Regions from separate parts of the Shewanella sp. A22 genome, predicted to be linked through region 2. Evidence: predicted binding sites of a transcription regulator. Region 2 holds the regulator's gene; each other region holds the start of a gene.
The links. Region 2 encodes FliA, which starts transcription of late flagellar genes. Its sites were predicted from a motif close to CTAAAGNTNNNNNNNNNNNNGCCGATA; they were not measured.

Region 1 (5,797 bases), on a different contig from region 2:
GCACAATTACCAATAACAACATCAATGCCTTTGGTATGGATTTTGACATTACCACTAGCGGTACTGCTACCGCAGATACATTCACGTTTGATTTATCATTTGCCGAAGGTGACAACAGCAATGCCGTTGCAACGGCTGCATTATCAAACAGCAAGATAATGAATAACGGCACAGGCACCTTAACCAGCGTTTTTGAAGATACTAAGTTGGATATTGGCAGCCAAACAAAATCTGCCGAAGTGCGAGTCGGCTCTGCCACTGCAATATACCAACAAGCTAGCGATCGTGTTCAAAGTGAGTCGGGCGTTAACCTTGACGAAGAAGCGGCCAACTTATTGCGTTTCCAACAATCGTATCAAGCTTCTGCCAGAATTATGACAACAGCGCAAACCATCTTCGATACTTTATTAAGCTCAGTTCGTTAGGAGATACATCATGAGAATTTCTACCGGACAAATTTTCCAACAAAATACCAATAGCATATTGGAGAAGCAATCTGCCACTAACAGCATTACGGCACAGATTTCTAGCGGTAAACGAGTCAACACTGCTGGTGACGACCCTGTAGCAGCCATTGGCATTGATAACCTAAAACAACGAAATGCGTTGGTGGATCAATATGTGAAGAACATTGATTACGCTACGAATCATGTTCAACAAACAGAAAGCCAGTTAGGTCAAGCGGATACGCTCGCTAGCAGCATGAAGGATCTGATGCTTCGTGCCGGCAACGGCAGTATGACTTCTGCCGAGCGGCAAGTGATTGCCGATGAAATGCGTCAAAGTCTTGAACAATTGATGTCTATTGCCAATACCAAAGACGAGTCGGGGAATTATATTTTTGCTGGCAATAAAACCAACAATGTTCCTTTTGCTTTCGATAATAGTGGCAATGTGGTGTACAGCGGTGATTCAGGCGTTCGCAAAAGTAATATTGCCGATGGGGTCCAAGTTAATACCAATGTGGCTGGTGATGCTGCGTTTATGAATGCTGCCAATGCAATGGGTGATTATGGCGTCAATTATTCGTCATCTCAGCAAGGTGATTTTGTTGTTACCAGTGCCAAAATTATTGACCCAGCCACTTATGTGCCTGATATATATACATTCAATTTTGTTGATGATGGCTTGGGCGGCACAAACCTAGAGGTTTTGGATAGCGCGATGCCAGCAAATATTGTGACCACAGTTGTTGGTTTTGATGCTTCGGTGCCGGTGAGCTTTAATGATATTGAAGTTAAATTGGAGGGCGAGCCTGAAATTGGTGACTCATTTACCATAAATGAAGTCGCACAAGTCAGTATTTTCGATACCTTCAGTAAAGCCATTACATTATTTGAAAGTGATAATGATACACAAACACCCGCTGGACAAGCGGAGTTGGCACAGCTCTTGAATAACATTGATAGCGGTGTCAAACAAATGAGTCAGGAACGAAGCTTAACTGGTAACAGCCTAAAGGTGTTGCAACAGTACAGCGACAATCATACTGATGAAAAGTTGATTAACACCTCGGCATTATCAAAATTAGAAGATTTGGATTTTGCCTCGGCTATTACCGAGTTTGAAAAGCAACAATTAGCACTCAATGCCGCGTCGAGCTTGTTTAGTAAAGTCAGTTCGACCAGTTTGTTTGACTATATATAAACACGTTTTATAAGCACTGATACACGAACGTTTCACAACATATTAAACAGTTTACATGATTAACCGTTTAGCCAAGCTCCGGGTCTTGGCGTTCAACTAAGAAGAGGAATTTACACTATGGCTATTTCAGTTAACACCAACGTTACATCCATGAAGGCGCAAGGTAATTTAAATAAAGCTCAAACTGCTACTTCAACCTCTATGGAACGACTAGCATCAGGCCTGCGTATTAACAGCGCCAAAGATGATGCGGCAGGTCTACAGATTTCAAACCGTATGACCAGTCAGATAAACGGGATTGGCGTTGCTATTCGTAACGCTAACGATGGTATCTCTATTGCACAAACGGCTGAAGGTGCAATGGGTGAGTCAACCAATATTTTGCAGCGTATGCGTGACTTGTCTTTGCAGTCTGCCAACGGTTCAAACTCGTCTGATGACCGCGCATCTATGCAAAAAGAGATTAACTCTTTACAGGCAGAGTTAACTCGTATTGCAGAAACCACCTCGTTTGGTGGCCAGAATTTACTCGATGGCTCTTATGGTACTCAATCATTCCAAGTTGGTTCTGATGCCAACCAAACCATTAATGTGTCTCTTAAATCGGTAGCCGCAACCAGTATTGGTGCGTATCAAAGTGATAAAGCCGGTAGTTTATTTGGTGGTGGGCTTGTTGCCGCAGCTGCGGGTACCAATGGTTCAACGGGTGAAACCTTAACCATTACTCAAGGCACTAGCACAACTAATATTGTGACCGTTGATGAAGATACCGCGACTGAAATTGTTGCTAAAATTAACCAAGCTGGTACAGGTGTAACCGCATCTGCTGAAACCAATGTTCAAGCTGATTTAACCGCTGCATATGATGTATCGTTAGTCATGAATGTTGATGGTGGTGCAGGGAAAACAGCGTCTTTAGACTTAACGGGTATTAGCTCGAACGCTGATCTTGCAACAGCAATTAATGATACTTCAGGTGATACAGGCGTAACGGCAAAACTGGATAATGGTACTCTTACTATTACTAGTGCATCAGGTGCTGATATTAACTTCACCTCTACTGGTGGCAGCAATACATCAGGTGCATTATCGTTAAAGAACATTTCTGCAGACGGTACAGCATCAGGTGCAACAGTGGTCGCTAACGGTACTACTGGTACAGTAGCAACCGCGGCAGGTGCGATTACATTAAGCTCACCTGACAGCTTTACCTTAACTGGTACAGCAGCACCCGCTGAAATTACTGGTGAAGCAGCAGGTGTATTTGTTGGTGTTAGTACCATTGACATTGGTACCGCATCAGGCGCGCAAAGTGCGATTGACATTATTGATGGTGCGATTGCCGGTATTGATAGCTCTCGTGCCGATTTAGGTGCGGTGCAAAATAGAATGAGTTTTACTATCAGTAACTTGAGTAACGTTCAAAATAACGTGTCAGATGCGCGTAGTCGTATTCAAGACGTTGACTTTGCCTCAGAGAGTGCAGAGCTGAGTAAGCAACAGATTTTATCGCAAGCATCATCGTCGATGTTGGCGCAAGCCAATCAGCTACCACAAGTGGCATTGTCTTTACTTGGCTAGTTAAAAAAGTAAGCTAACAATCTCGATATTAGAATCCGCCACCTCAAATGGCGGGTTTTTAATTTGTAGTACTAGAGCCTGTTGATCTTTCAAGGTTGGTTTTGCAGCGAATTGTTGTTCATTTGTACAAGGCAGAGACTTTGTGGTGTAGTTATTCTACACAAAAAGTCTATAACGCAGTAAAAATGACCAACAAACGCTGCCCGTAGGGTTCGGCTAAAAACGTTTTACTCTTTGTTGAGTTACTCTTCGTTAAGTAAAAGTAGCTTAGATTGCTAGGCAGCAATCCACTAGCCTCGATTAAAACGTTTTTATCTCGAACAAAACTTAACCAGCAAAGAACAACAGGCCCTAATATATTGAATTTAATTGTTTATTTAGTTTTTTATCTGCAGTTGAAAAAAAAAGCTAAAGTTCTGACTTTTATTGCCGTTACCTTAAGTGTAACCAATATGATCCGCCTGGCTTAATACAGACAGGCAATGTCTACAGTCAGGAATACGAGGAATTAAATTATGGCTATTTCAGTAAATACTAACGTCACTTCGATGAAAGCGCAGGGTAACCTAAACAAAGCACAGAGCAACACTGCTACTTCAATGGAGCGTTTAGCTTCAGGTCTTCGCATTAACAGCGCTAAAGATGATGCGGCAGGCTTACAGATTTCGAATCGTATGACTAGCCAAATCAATGGTATTGGTGTGGCGATGCGTAACGCTAACGACGGTATCTCGATTGCACAAACAGCTGAAGGTGCAATGAGTGAGTCAACCAACATTTTACAGCGTATGCGTGACTTGTCATTACAGTCGGCTAACGGTTCAAACTCATCAGACGACCGTTCTGCTATGCAAAAAGAGATTAACTCTTTGCAGTCTGAGTTAACTCGTATTGCTGAAACCACATCGTTTGGTGGCCAGAATTTACTTGATGGCTCTTATGGTACTCAAGCATTCCAAGTTGGTTCAGAAGCCAACCAAACCATTAATGTGTCTCTTAAATCGGTAGCCGCAACCAGTATTGGTGCGTATCAAAGTAATAAAGCCGGTAGTTTATTTGGTGGTGGGCTTGTTGCCGCAGCTGCGGGTACCAATGGTTCAACGGGTGAAACCTTAACCATTACTCAAGGCACTAGCACAACTAATATTGTGACCGTTGATGAAGATACCGCGACTGAAATTGTTGCTAAAATTAACCAAGCTGGTACAGGTGTAACCGCATCTGCTGAAACCAATGTTCAAGCTGATTTAACCGCTGCATATGATGTATCGTTAGTCATGAATGTTGATGGTGGTGCAGGGAAAACAGCGTCTTTAGACTTAACGGGTATTAGCTCGAATGAAGACCTTGCAACAGCAATTAATGATACTTCAGGTGATACAGGTGTAACGGCAAACTTGGATAATGGTACTCTTACTATTACGAGTTCTACTGGTGCAGATATTAACTTTACTTCTACTGGTGGCAGCAATACATCAGGTGCATTATCGTTAAAGAACGTTTCTGCCGACGGTACAGCATCAGGTGCAACAGTGGTTGCTAACGGTACTACTGGTACAGTAGCTACAGCGGCAGGTGCGATTACATTGAGCTCACCTGACAGCTTTACCTTAACCGGTACAGCAGCACCCGCTGAAATTACTGGTGAAGCAGCAGGTGTATTTGCGGGTGTGAGTACCATTGACATTGGCACAGCATCAGGTGCGCAAAGTGCGATTGACATTATTGATGGTGCGATTGCCGGTATTGATAGCCAACGTGCTGACTTAGGTGCTACGCAAAACCGTTTAGACTTCACTATCAGTAACTTAAGCAACATCCAAAATAACGTGTCAGATGCACGTAGCCGTATTCAAGATGTTGACTTTGCTGCAGAAAGTGCAGAGCTGAGTAAACAGCAGATTTTATCGCAAGCATCATCGTCTATGTTGGCGCAAGCGAATCAGCTACCACAGGTTGCGTTATCACTACTGTAATCAGCTTAGTTTAGTGGCAACAGAATGATAGTAACTCACTGAGTGAATCAGTAACATAACGTCAAAATAGAAAAGGAAGATTCACAGCTGAATCTTCCTTTTTGTTACTTATGTATATCGATTTATTAACGTTATATAGCGTTGTAACTATGGTGACGATATGATGTTACTTTGTTGGCAAAGTAACCCTCAACGAGTAACGCGTAAACAGGGATTACATTGATTTAGAGAGGATGTTATGGATAATAATTCACTGGGTATTGCAAACTCACCTGTAAACCCCTCTGTAACAAATAGACCTGAAGGAGCATTAGATAAAAATGTTGCTTCGCATTTAGCGGCTGAAAAAAGTACTTACCTGCCTGAATCCGATAAAGCACCGATGGTCAAAGCAATAACTGAAGCAGAAAAAACCGAAGCCAGTAAAAAAGAACAATCCCAGGCAGAAGCCTTAGAAGAAGTTGTTATTCAGCTGTCTGAAGTTGTCTCTTTGATGAACAAAGGCCTTGCGTTTTCGGTTGACGAAGACTCAGGCTCCGCTATTGTTAAGGTAATGGATATTGATTCAGGTGAAATCATACGCCAGATCCCCA
Region 2 (5,797 bases):
GCCCGCCATACCAGGAGTACCTTGTAACATACTTCCAAGCGGTTTAATGACAACTTCTTCTTGTCCTATCAACGCATCAACAACAAACCCAATTTGCATCGTACCAAGTTGAACAATCACAACATGACCTTGTTTTTTATCACCATGTTTAAAGGTCGATTTGTTGCTGTGCAGCCAATGCTCTAAATAAAATAATGGTACGGCTTTATTTCGGAAAATTACCGTCAATTGGCCGTCAACAATGTTGGTCTTAGTTAAATCTAAATTAAAGATTTCATTCACACTTGATAATGGTAGTGCAAATACTTGATTAGACACATCAACCATTAATGTTGGCATAATTGCTAACGTTAATGGCACTTTAATTTCAAGTATGGTGCCCTTGCCTTTCATTGAATCGATAAAAACAGTTCCGTTAAGTTGGTTAATGCGGGTTTTCACCACATCCATACCCACACCACGGCCTGAGATATCTGAAATTTCAACTTTCGTCGAGAAACCAGGAGCAAAAATAAGGTTAAACGCTTCGTTATCGGTCATTCTTGCTGCGGCATCTTCATCTAACACGCCACGACTGATTGCAATTTGTTTTAACTTCTCAGGATCCATTCCTGCGCCATCATCCTCAATTTTGAGCAGGATATGGTCACCTTCTTGACTAGCCGACAAGGTAATAGTACCGGTACGTGGTTTACCGCTCGCTTCACGCGTAATCGGCATTTCTATACCATGATCGACTGAGTTACGCACCAAGTGAACTAAAGGATCCGCTAATGCTTCGACTAAATTCTTATCTAGATCGGTGTCTTCACCAATCATTATCAGATCAATTTCTTTATTTAAAGTACGCGCCATATCTCGAACAACGCGAGGGAAACGACCAAATACTTTCTTGATGGGTTGCATGCGAGTCTTCATTACCGCGCCTTGTAAATCAGCGGTAACTAAATCAAGATTTGCAAGCGCCTTTGACATGTCTTCGTCTTCACGGTTCACACCTAAGCTAACCAAACGATTTCGTACTAAAACCAACTCACCAACCATGTTCATGATTTCATCTAAACGAGCAGTATCTACACGAACAGTTGTTTCACCCTGAGGAACAGAAGGCGCTTTCACAGGTGCTTTATCTTTAACGAGTTCAGCTTTTGGTGCTGCGACAGGGGGCGTGGCGGTGACTGGTTTTGCGACAGGCTTAGCGGTTGGAGTCACTGCAGGTTTAGCAGTTGGAGTAACATGTTTTTGAGCTGTTGCAGGCGTTGGTTGCGGCTTAACGTCGGCAGGAGAACTACCTTTTCCGTGTAATTCATCTAAAAGGCGTTCGAACTCATCATCTGTAATTTCATCAGAATCAACAAGTGGCTCAACAACTGGAGTACTCGCAGGTGGTTTCGCTGACGCTACGGGGGCAGATGTCTCTTTGAATGAACCAGAACCGTGCAGTTCATCTAATAATGCTTCGAACTCATCATCGGTAATTTCGTCGCTATTATTCGCAGTTGGAGTTTTTGGAGCCTCGGAGCCTTGATTAGTATCAGATACTTGAGGTGCTACTGGACCTTTACCACCGCCATGCAATGCATCAAGTAGCGCTTCAAATTCCGATTCGTCAATCTCATCAATACTGCCAGAATTAGAGATCTCTTCTGATTGAGTATTAAGATCTTCAATGTACTCAGGTTCGCTTGACTCAACAACACTCTCGATAGGTTCAGGCTCTTCAGCTGCCATTTCTGAAGGTAATGGTGCACCTGAACTTAATAATTTAAGCTTCGCAAGCAATTCAGGATCTGCAGGGTCTTGGGTTTCCCCCTGTTGAGTTTGAGCAAACATGGAATTAATGGCGTCGACAGCTTGCAAAATGATATCCATTAATTCTGCATTTACGCCACGTTTACCAGTGCGCAATAAGTCAAACGTATTTTCGGCTTCGTGACATACGTCAACCATGGGTTTTAGGCTTAAAAAACCTGCTCCACCCTTAACGGTATGGAATCCACGGAAAATAGCATTAAGTAAATCACTGTCATCAGGATTATTTTCAAGGGCAACTAGTTGCTCTTGTAGAAGCTCTAAAATCTCACCAGCTTCGATTAAAAAGTCCTGGAGTATCTCTTCATCAACATCAAAGGACATTAAATTGACTCCTAATTAGAAACCCAGACTTGATAGCAGATCGTCAACTTCATCCTGACCAGTCACAACATCTTCACGCAATTCTGCATGCATGATTGGACCTTCTGCTTCTATCTTATTATCGTTTATAGCTGGCGATGATTCGGTAACATGATCTCCAAACACAGTTAACATTGAGACCAAATTACTTTCTACTTCACGAACTAAATCTATTACTCGGCGGATCATTTGACCCGTTAAGTCTTGGAAGTCTTGCGCCATCAAAATTTGATTTAATAGCTCACGTAGACGATTAGAATCATGTTCGCTATGCGACATAAACTGCTGAACATCATGACAAAGTGATTTAAACTCACTTAATTGTATATCACGACGCATCAGCTTATCCCACATGGGCGTCACAGATTGTATATTACTAATGATGGTATCGGCCAAAGGTAGGCATTCTTCAACCGCATCCATAGTTTTATTTGCAGCTTGTTCTGTCATATCGATAACATAATTCAATCTTTCTTTAGCATCCGGTATTTCGGTATTAGCTAATTCAGATAAACGGTTATCGACTTGAAAATCTCTTAGTGCACTATGGAGTTGTCGAGTTAACTTACCGACTTCTTCAAAAAGCTCACGCTGTAATGGCGCAGCAAGCTCCCTGATTGCGTCATCTGCTTTGTCTTGCTTACCAGAAGTAAGCAATTCAACAAGTTCTTGGGCCTGTTCGAGAGTGATTAACCCCGATATTGATGCCTGCATGACTTATCCTTGCTTATGCGAGTCGTTCAAAGATTTTATCTAACTTTTCTTTTAACGTTGCTGCGGTGAAAGGTTTTACCACATAACCATTAACACCGGCTTGCGCTGCTGCAATAATCTGTTCACGCTTAGCCTCTGCGGTTACCATCAATACCGGTAAATGTTTTAATGAATCATCTGCACGAATTGCTTTAAGTAAATCAATACCTTGCATTCCCGGCATATTCCAATCTGTTACCACGAAATCAAAGTCGCCTTTTTGTAACATAGGTAGGGCTGTTGAGCCATCATCTGCTTCTTGGGTATTATTAAATCCCAAATCTCGCAACAAGTTCTTAATGATACGCCTCATTGTTGAAAAATCGTCAACAATGAGAATCTTCATATTCTTGTCCAAGGTTTCCTCCGGTGAGCTGACACTCGTTTGCTCTAAATAAGTTATTATTCTTGTGTCCAATGCTTGAGCTTAGCTTTTAATCTGAGCATTGCCTGACTTAATATCTGGCTTACTCGCGATTCGCTAACCTCAAGGATGGCACCAATTTCTTTTAAATTTAATGCTTCGTCATAATATAACGATAATACTAACGCATCTCTTTCTGGCAATGTTTTAATTGCTTCAACCAGTGCAGATTGGAATTGAACTTCAGCAAGTGAGTCAAAGGTTTCATCTGGTGATTCGTTGTCTGTAATTAACACATCTTGCGAAACACCAAGATCTTCTATGCCTATGATTTTACCAACAGAAACATCATTTAAGATATGATGGTACTCATCGAGCGACATATCAAGTTTTTCGGCAATTTCTGTATCATGAGCATCTCGTCCAAGCTGTTGCCCTAATTCATCAATCACCTGTGCAACGCGACGATTATTTCGGTGAACAGAGCGTGGAACCCAGTCACCACGGCGAATTTCATCAATCATTGCACCACGAATTCTGATCCCTGCAAAGGTTTCAAACTTAGCGCCTTTGCTACAATCAAATTTAGATGAAGCTTCAAGTAACCCCATCATTCCAGCTTGTAATAAATCATCAAGTTGCACCGATGCTGGCAATCTTGCCAGCATATGATGGGCAATTCGCTTTACCAACGGTGCATACTGTTCAACAATAGACGTTTTGTTATCGAACTGAGTATACGCAGCGGCTTTATTCACTCGTCCTTCCTTCTTCTTGTATCGGCTTACGTTGTACAAGACGTTCAACAAAGAACTCTAAATGACCACCTGGCTGTTGTGGAACAGGCCAAGTCATAATTTTATTGGCTAACCCGTGATAAGCAATCGCTGAAGGTGATTTAGGATAAGCTTCAACCACTAACTTTTGCTTACGAACAGACTTCCGTAAATTTTCATCAAATGGAACTGTTGCCACCAATTCTAGAGCAACATCTAAAAATCTGTCAGTCACTTTACTTAGTTTAGCAAATAATTCCATACCTTCACGTAAACTACGCACCATATTTGCCACAATTTTGAAGTGGAACACACCATGCTCACGACTTAAAATCTTAATTAATGCATAGGCATCTGTAATTGACGTTGGTTCGTCGCACACCACAATCAGCACATCTTGTGATGCACGAGAAAAACTCAGCACCATATCAGATATGCCAGCAGCAGTATCAACAATTAAAATATCAAACTGAGTACGCATTTCACTAAATGCACGGATAAGTCCAGCATGTTGTGCTTGTGTTAACTCCACCATCGCTTGTGAACCCGAGGTAGCAGGAACAATACCAATACCTTTAGGGCCTCGTACAATGATGTCATCTAATTCGGCATCTCCGGACAAAACATGAGATAAATTTTTCTCTGCACGTATCCCAAGCATGACATCGACGTTGGCTAAGCCTAAATCGGCATCGAGTACTAATACGCGTTTGCCCTTTTCGGCTAATGCAACGGCGGTATTAATTGATACGCTTGTTTTGCCCACTCCGCCTTTGCCGCCGGACACGGCAATGACTTTAACTTTATCGTTATTTGGTTGATTCATCATACGTAAACCACTTGCTTGATCCCGACTCATATCTTTACTCAAATGCATAGGCTGTGTCATTAGACCACACCGTGTCTTGTGACGTTTGTTGTTCTTTTTCGTTTAATGCAGCTAGCGCTTGCTTCGCTAATGCTAATGTATCAGCCACTTTCATGTCCTCAGGAACACGTTGACCGTCAGTTACATAACTCAATGGTAACTCATTTTGAATCAATACGCTCAATGCACCAGCAATTGATATTGACTCATCCAATTTGGTGAGAATCGCACCGGACAATGGAATACGCTTAAAATGTTCTACAGCATCTTGCAATACACGACGTTGGCCCGTCGCTGACAAGACTAAGTAACTCCGGATGGGGATCCTACTATTTGCTGTCAAATTATCAAGTTGTTGATATAGACGCATGTCACGTTGTCCCATACCAGCGGTGTCAATTAACACTAACTTACGATTTCTGAACTGATACAGTATTTGTTCTAATTCGGTTAAATCATGTGCTTGCTTAACTGGACAGCCCATTATTTTGCCATAAGTCGCTAATTGCTCATAAGCACCAATACGGTAATGGTCAGTAGTAATTAATGCAACTTGCTCAGGTCCATGATGTGCGGCAAAACGAGCAGCAATTTTAGCTAAAGATGTTGTTTTACCAACACCGGTAGGACCAACAAATGCTACAACTCCACCGCGTTTGACAATATCATCGCCTTGATTGTCAAGTAAATTAGCTAAGCTTTGCGGTAATGCACGTACTAAATCAGCTGGAGTATAATGTTGACTCAATCCTGCTAGTTTAGCAGCTACTGCAGGAGAAAACTCTGCCGCAATCAATTTACTTTCTAACATAGCACCAACAGGATCTGTACGCTTTTTTTGATCTTTCATCAATGATGAAA
Region 3 (5,797 bases), on a different contig from region 2:
AAGGTTCGATGTTGCACTAATGCTAACTGTTGATATTTATCTGCTAACGCCCATGTTTCTGCTTTGTTTAACCACATTAGCGGGGTAATTATCTTGAGTGGTTTATCCATTCCCAATGCCAATGATGTTTGCATTGATTGTACGAATTCATTTCGACAGTCAGGGTAACCAGAAAAATCCGTTTCACACACACCGGTTATAATGGCATCACAACCAAGTTGATAAGCATAAATACCAGCCAAGGTCAGAAATAAGATATTCCGTCCAGGCACAAAAGTATTGGGTAACCCATTGTCCATTAATTCATGTGATACAGGAATTGAGTCTCGTGTTAATGCAGAAATTGCGAGTTCATTTAGCAATGTGGTGTCCATTACTTTATGACTGGCTAATTTAAGTTGTTGGGCTAACGATTTTGCAACGTCAATTTCTTCACGGTGGCGCTGACCATAATCAAACGTAATTCCATGAACTTGATCAAATTGCGACAAAGCTTGAATTAGACAGGTTGTTGAATCTTGACCACCGCTGAAAACAACAAGGGCTTTAGTCAAGATTTTTGGTTTGGTATCAGACATGGATATACTCATTAACGAACTGAACTAACTGGTAAGATCGGTATGATCAACGCTAAGTGGTTCAAGACAATATGAATGATATTTTACCTAAGGTAACCTCAACTGCAAAGTGATAGGCGCAAATACTTGCAGCTTACAGAGAAATACACTATAAATGCCGCCCTGTTGTCAGTCTGGTAGTGATAACCGACGTTAAAAAGTAAGGTAAACGATGAAATATCCAGTTAACGAAGTATTTGAAACTATACAAGGTGAGGGCGCATTTACAGGTGTTCCGGCACTTTTCGTTCGCTTGCAGGGGTGTCCTGTCGGATGTGCATGGTGTGATACTAAGCAAACTTGGGATGTATTAATTGAAAACAAAGTCAGTGCTGAGCAAGTTATTCAAGTTGATGGCACGATTGGTCGCTGGGCAAACCATACCGGCAAAACGTTAATCAACGCCTTTATTGAAAAAAACTTTACAGCCAAACACATAGTGCTAACCGGTGGTGAACCTTGTTTATATGATCTTACTGAGTTAACAAACGATTTTATTGACGCTGGTTATCAAATCCAAATTGAAACCAGTGGCACATTTGAAGTGAAATGCCATCCTGATGTGTGGGTCACGGTATCACCTAAAATCAATATGAAGGGAGGCTATAGGGTACTTGAGCAAGCTTTAAACCGTGCCAATGAAATTAAGCATCCAATAGCCACCAATCATCATATAGATGAGTTAGATGAATTATTAACTGGAATAGATATCAGTAATAAAACCATTTGTTTGCAACCTATTAGCCAAAAAGCACGGGCGACTGAATTAGCCATGAAAGTTTGTATTGAACGAAATTGGCGGTTATCTATTCAGACGCATAAATATCTTAATATTGATTAATATATGCCGTTATTGCTAATTTTCTGCAACAAAATACTCAATGCCGTTGCTGTATCAACGGCATTGTTATTGATTAGTTCAATAAACCTGTTGTGTTAAATGCCAGTAGCTTATCTTGATAGAATTTAACACAACCGATATTATTTTTAATCCATTCTGGGTCGTAATAGGTATCTAAATAACGATCACCAGAATCACAAATCAAGGTCACAATTGAGCCTTTTTGCCCTGTTTGTTGCATGCTAGTTGCGAGTAATAATGCACCGTATAAATTGGTACCTGTTGAGGCGCCAGTTTTACGACCAAGAAGTTGCTCTAGCCACTGAATTGTTGCAACCGAGGCTGCATCTGGAATTTTCATCATACTGTCAACGACACCTGCAATAAAAGATGGCTCGACTCTTGGACGGCCAATGCCCTCAATTTTACTGTTTGTTTCACAAACAATATTGGCATCACCATTATGAAAGTAATCATAAAATACCGAGTTTTCAGGATCGACAACACATAATTGAGTTGTTTGCTGCTGAAAACGGATATATCGGCCTATTGTGGCACTCGTACCACCTGTACCTGGACTCATCACAATCCAACTTGGCACTGGATATGGCTCTTTTTCCATCTGATTGAAAATAGAATCTGCAATATTGTTATTACCTCGCCAATCCGTCGCACGCTCAGCATAAGTAAACTGATCAATATAATGACCGTTTAATTCATTAGCTAATCGAGCCGATTCTGGATACATCTGACTACCGTTATCAACATAATGACATTGACCACCGTAAAACTCGATTTGCTGAATTTTCTTTTTTGCAGTGGTTTTTGGCATTACGGCTATAAAAGGTAAGCCGAGTAAGCGAGCGAAGTAAGCTTCGGATACCGCGGTACTGCCTGAAGATGATTCAATGATTGGGGTGTCTTGTTTTATCCAACCATTACATAGTGCATATAGAAATAATGAGCGTGCTAAGCGGTGCTTTAAACTGCCCGTGGGGTGGGTACTTTCATCTTTTAAATATATGTCCACACCATCAAGCTGTGGTAAATCTAGTTTAATTAGGTGTGTATCTGCAGAACGTTGATAGTCTGCTTCAATTTTTGCGATGGCCTGATTGACCCAAGATGTTGGCATGAGACTAACTCGTTATTCCAAATGAATATATATAATAACGAAAATAAATAATGAAAAATAGTGTTAAATCAACATAAGTGCTTGATAAGTTTTAATAGGTTTTATTTTTGCGCGGCATGAAAGTCATTAACAGGTATTAATACGGATGAGATAAGGATAAAGCAATAGTGATTTAGAAATAATAAAATAGATAGGGCATATAGACGGAGATGTAAAATGGTGGAGGGAGAAGGATTCGAACCTTCGAAGGCTGAGCCGTCAGATTTACAGTCTGATCCCTTTGGCCACTCGGGAACCCCTCCACAGCAAGAAAAGTATCAATTAAAAAAGATGGTGGAGGGAGAAGGATTCGAACCTTCGAAGGCTGAGCCGTCAGATTTACAGTCTGATCCCTTTGGCCACTCGGGAACCCCTCCACATATTTCTTTTTCTACTTTCTTTTTTACATTTTAACTCTTTACACATATAACAAGGCAAATGGTGGAGGGAGAAGGATTCGAACCTTCGAAGGCTGAGCCGTCAGATTTACAGTCTGATCCCTTTGGCCACTCGGGAACCCCTCCTCAATTGCGGCCGCCATAGTAGTCAGAAACCTTTTATATGTAAAGTGTAAAATTGAATATATTGCTAAAGTTTATAACTGTTTGGTCGATAAAATAGCATCGAGCAGTAGTTATGATGTTTTTATATGCAAATTGAATCAACTTTAGTCAATGAGTTACAAATAGGGAACCGATTAAACGTTGCGATTGAGCACAATCGTCGCGGTGAATTTGGTTTGCTATTAGCTATGCTGTCAGTTGATGCTCGTGATATGGCTCAATTTCAATTAGATAATGATATCGAAAGTACTCAAAAACTGCGTAAGCAGTTCTCGTTACCTAACCCCCAATTACTTGTCGACGATATTTCTGTTCATCCCGATACCACCGACAATGCAGATATTTTTCGGCTGCACGGTGCACGGCAGTTTCAACTTCAACAAGCTTTAACACCGGAAGCCCTAGTTATTAGGGGGGCACAACCTGATTCAATGGTAGAAGTACTGAGTAACTGCGATTATCTAACAAAAAGTAAAGCGATCAATGCATATAAACAGCACACTCCTATAGAAGACATGCATTTTCTTGATCAGTTGAGTACCCAACGGAAAATTTCTAATACTTTATCAATACAATCAGCTTAGACTCGTTTTGACCAGTTAACATCGAGACAAAAATAGTGAGCTTTATTAAGAACTGCAGAGCTTTGCAGGTTAATTTTGTTAGTGATAAAAACGTGTTAATCGAGGCGAGTTGATTACTGCCTAGCAATCTAAGCAAATATCACTTTGAAAAGTTTCACTCAATAAAGAGTAACGCGTTTTTAGCCGAACATTTCGGGCAGCGTTTGTTGGTCAGTATTGCTGCGTTATCGGCTTTTAATGTAGGAGAACTACACCACAAAGCCTCTGTCTTGTAGCTCATATTTAAGTAATGACCAACAATTCGCTGCAAAAATAACCTTGAAAGATTAATAGGCCCTAGATTGGTCGAATATTTTACGTAATTGTGAGCATTGCTAGTAAAAGCTCCCCTAAACTGAGTTATATTTGCAATTCAAGCTAACGTTCATGACGGAGTAAACTAATGATTAAACAAATTAAACAGCAACAAAGTAACGTCAGTGACAGTTGTGCTGAGTGTGGTAGTTATGTTGATATTGGTGCTGTTGTTGAGGCTGAAGATACTTTATTAGTACTAAATTTTGTTGGCGATGATGCATCGATTCAAGCGAAAACAATAGAACAGGCTGCACTACAACGTTTTAACGATACCAAAACTGAGATCATCGAGGCGGATGAAACGATTACTTTGAAGCTTGATTTTGCATTTAGTGTCGAGAAAATGATTTTTCAACTTGAAAATCAACTTTAATTATCGTTATTGTTTGTTTAGCGAAAGATATGTCATATGTCTGTTGTTAAACAGTTTTTATGCAAAAAGATTTACGAATCTGCAATCCAATTAAACCGTAACAATATATTACGAAAGGATTGCTGTTTGAGAGTATCGCGTGTAATCTGATTTACTTAATCAAGGGTATAGTTGGTTTTACTAATGTAAAATAGTGTATACCTTTAATGCGAGTTTCGCTCCCAATGTATTACCCTAATATTTGACTTTTGTTCTAAAAACAGTACTAAAAATAACAATTGAACTGAACCAATATTGTCAAAGAGTTAGGGGAATGAAGCCATTTTCGGGATTTAAATGAATCGACAAGAGCAACAGCACCTGTTGGAATTAATAGTAAATTCCAGTGCTAAGCAACAGGGTGACTTTACAAAAACCTCTGAGTTGGTGTGCCAACTATTGCATGATTATTTTTCTGCATCATTTGTTTCAGTTTGGACTTTAGATGACAAAGATATAGGCGACGCAAAAGTTGTAAATAATGATTTTGTTTGTGAACAAACTTTAGTGGCAAGTAAAACTAGCGACAATCTAATTCATTTCTCACATATGCGACAAATGACGATTGAGTCGGCTTATTTTGATGAATTACGTTCCCACCGGTATATTTTATCCACCGACACACCTCACATTGATCTTGTTGAAGCGTTTTCTGATTATTATAAACATCATAATATTCTAACAAGCACTGATATCGCCATTAGGATAAATGGCCATATAGAAGGGGTTCTTTCTATTGAAAGTTGTGAAGAAGTGCACTGGACCACATCTGATATTCAGTTTGCTATTCAATGTGCTGACCAATTAGCACTCACCTTATCTACCCGTTATACCTATGACAGCAACGAGCAAATTTATCTGTTACGAAATGCCACAGAGCAATCTGAACATGTGGTTATGCTCGTCAATACTGACAGTCGTATTATTGAGTATGTTAATAGTGCTCACGAAAAAATGACCGGTTTACCTCGATCTTCAGTAGAACATAATAGTGCATTATGCCTTGATTTTTTTAAGGAAAAACCTCAACGGCTTGATCATATTATTGATAAATTACACAATAACGAAACGGTGAAAGGTGACCTTAAGCTTGAACGAAGCAATGGAAGTGAATATTGGCTAAATTATCATATTACCCCATTCGTGACAGAACAAGGCAAACATTATGCTTTAGTGTCTAGTTATGACAATTCGGCAGAATATTTACACAAAGCAGAATTAGAACGTTTGGCATGGCATTGTCCATTGA

Region 1: a site for FliA is predicted at 3,637-3,663, ahead of ACWXWT_RS07025 (flagellin). Genes of this name have one in related genera too.
Region 3: a site for FliA is predicted at 3,221-3,247, ahead of ACWXWT_RS10945 (VC2046/SO_2500 family protein). Genes of this name have one in related genera too.

What each region holds. Positions count from the first base shown of each region.
Region 1 is NZ_JBSQBN010000026.1:33,029-38,825, forward strand. Features, by position in the region: gene flgK (flagellar hook-associated protein FlgK) at 1-425, shown strand, start outside; gene flgL (flagellar hook-associated protein FlgL) at 436-1,647, shown strand; gene ACWXWT_RS07020 (flagellin) at 1,765-3,228, shown strand; gene ACWXWT_RS07025 (flagellin) at 3,744-5,204, shown strand; gene ACWXWT_RS07030 (flagellar protein FlaG) at 5,443-5,797, shown strand, end outside.
Region 2 is NZ_JBSQBN010000001.1:23,118-28,914, reverse strand. Features, by position in the region: gene ACWXWT_RS00130 (chemotaxis protein CheA) at 1-2,136, opposite strand, end outside; gene ACWXWT_RS00125 (protein phosphatase CheZ) at 2,152-2,889, opposite strand; gene cheY (chemotaxis response regulator CheY) at 2,903-3,286, opposite strand; gene ACWXWT_RS00115 (RNA polymerase sigma factor FliA) at 3,331-4,050, opposite strand; gene ACWXWT_RS00110 (MinD/ParA family protein) at 4,043-4,927, opposite strand; gene flhF (flagellar biosynthesis protein FlhF) at 4,932-5,797, opposite strand, start outside.
Region 3 is NZ_JBSQBN010000051.1:15,732-21,528, forward strand. Features, by position in the region: gene queC (7-cyano-7-deazaguanine synthase QueC) at 1-578, opposite strand, end outside; gene queE (7-carboxy-7-deazaguanine synthase QueE) at 790-1,458, shown strand; gene ACWXWT_RS10925 (PLP-dependent cysteine synthase family protein) at 1,532-2,593, opposite strand; tRNA gene ACWXWT_RS10930 (tRNA-Tyr) at 2,811-2,895, opposite strand; tRNA gene ACWXWT_RS10935 (tRNA-Tyr) at 2,925-3,009, opposite strand; tRNA gene ACWXWT_RS10940 (tRNA-Tyr) at 3,072-3,156, opposite strand; gene ACWXWT_RS10945 (VC2046/SO_2500 family protein) at 3,282-3,779, shown strand; gene ACWXWT_RS10950 (DUF406 family protein) at 4,222-4,509, shown strand; gene ACWXWT_RS10955 (EAL domain-containing protein) at 4,846-5,797, shown strand, end outside.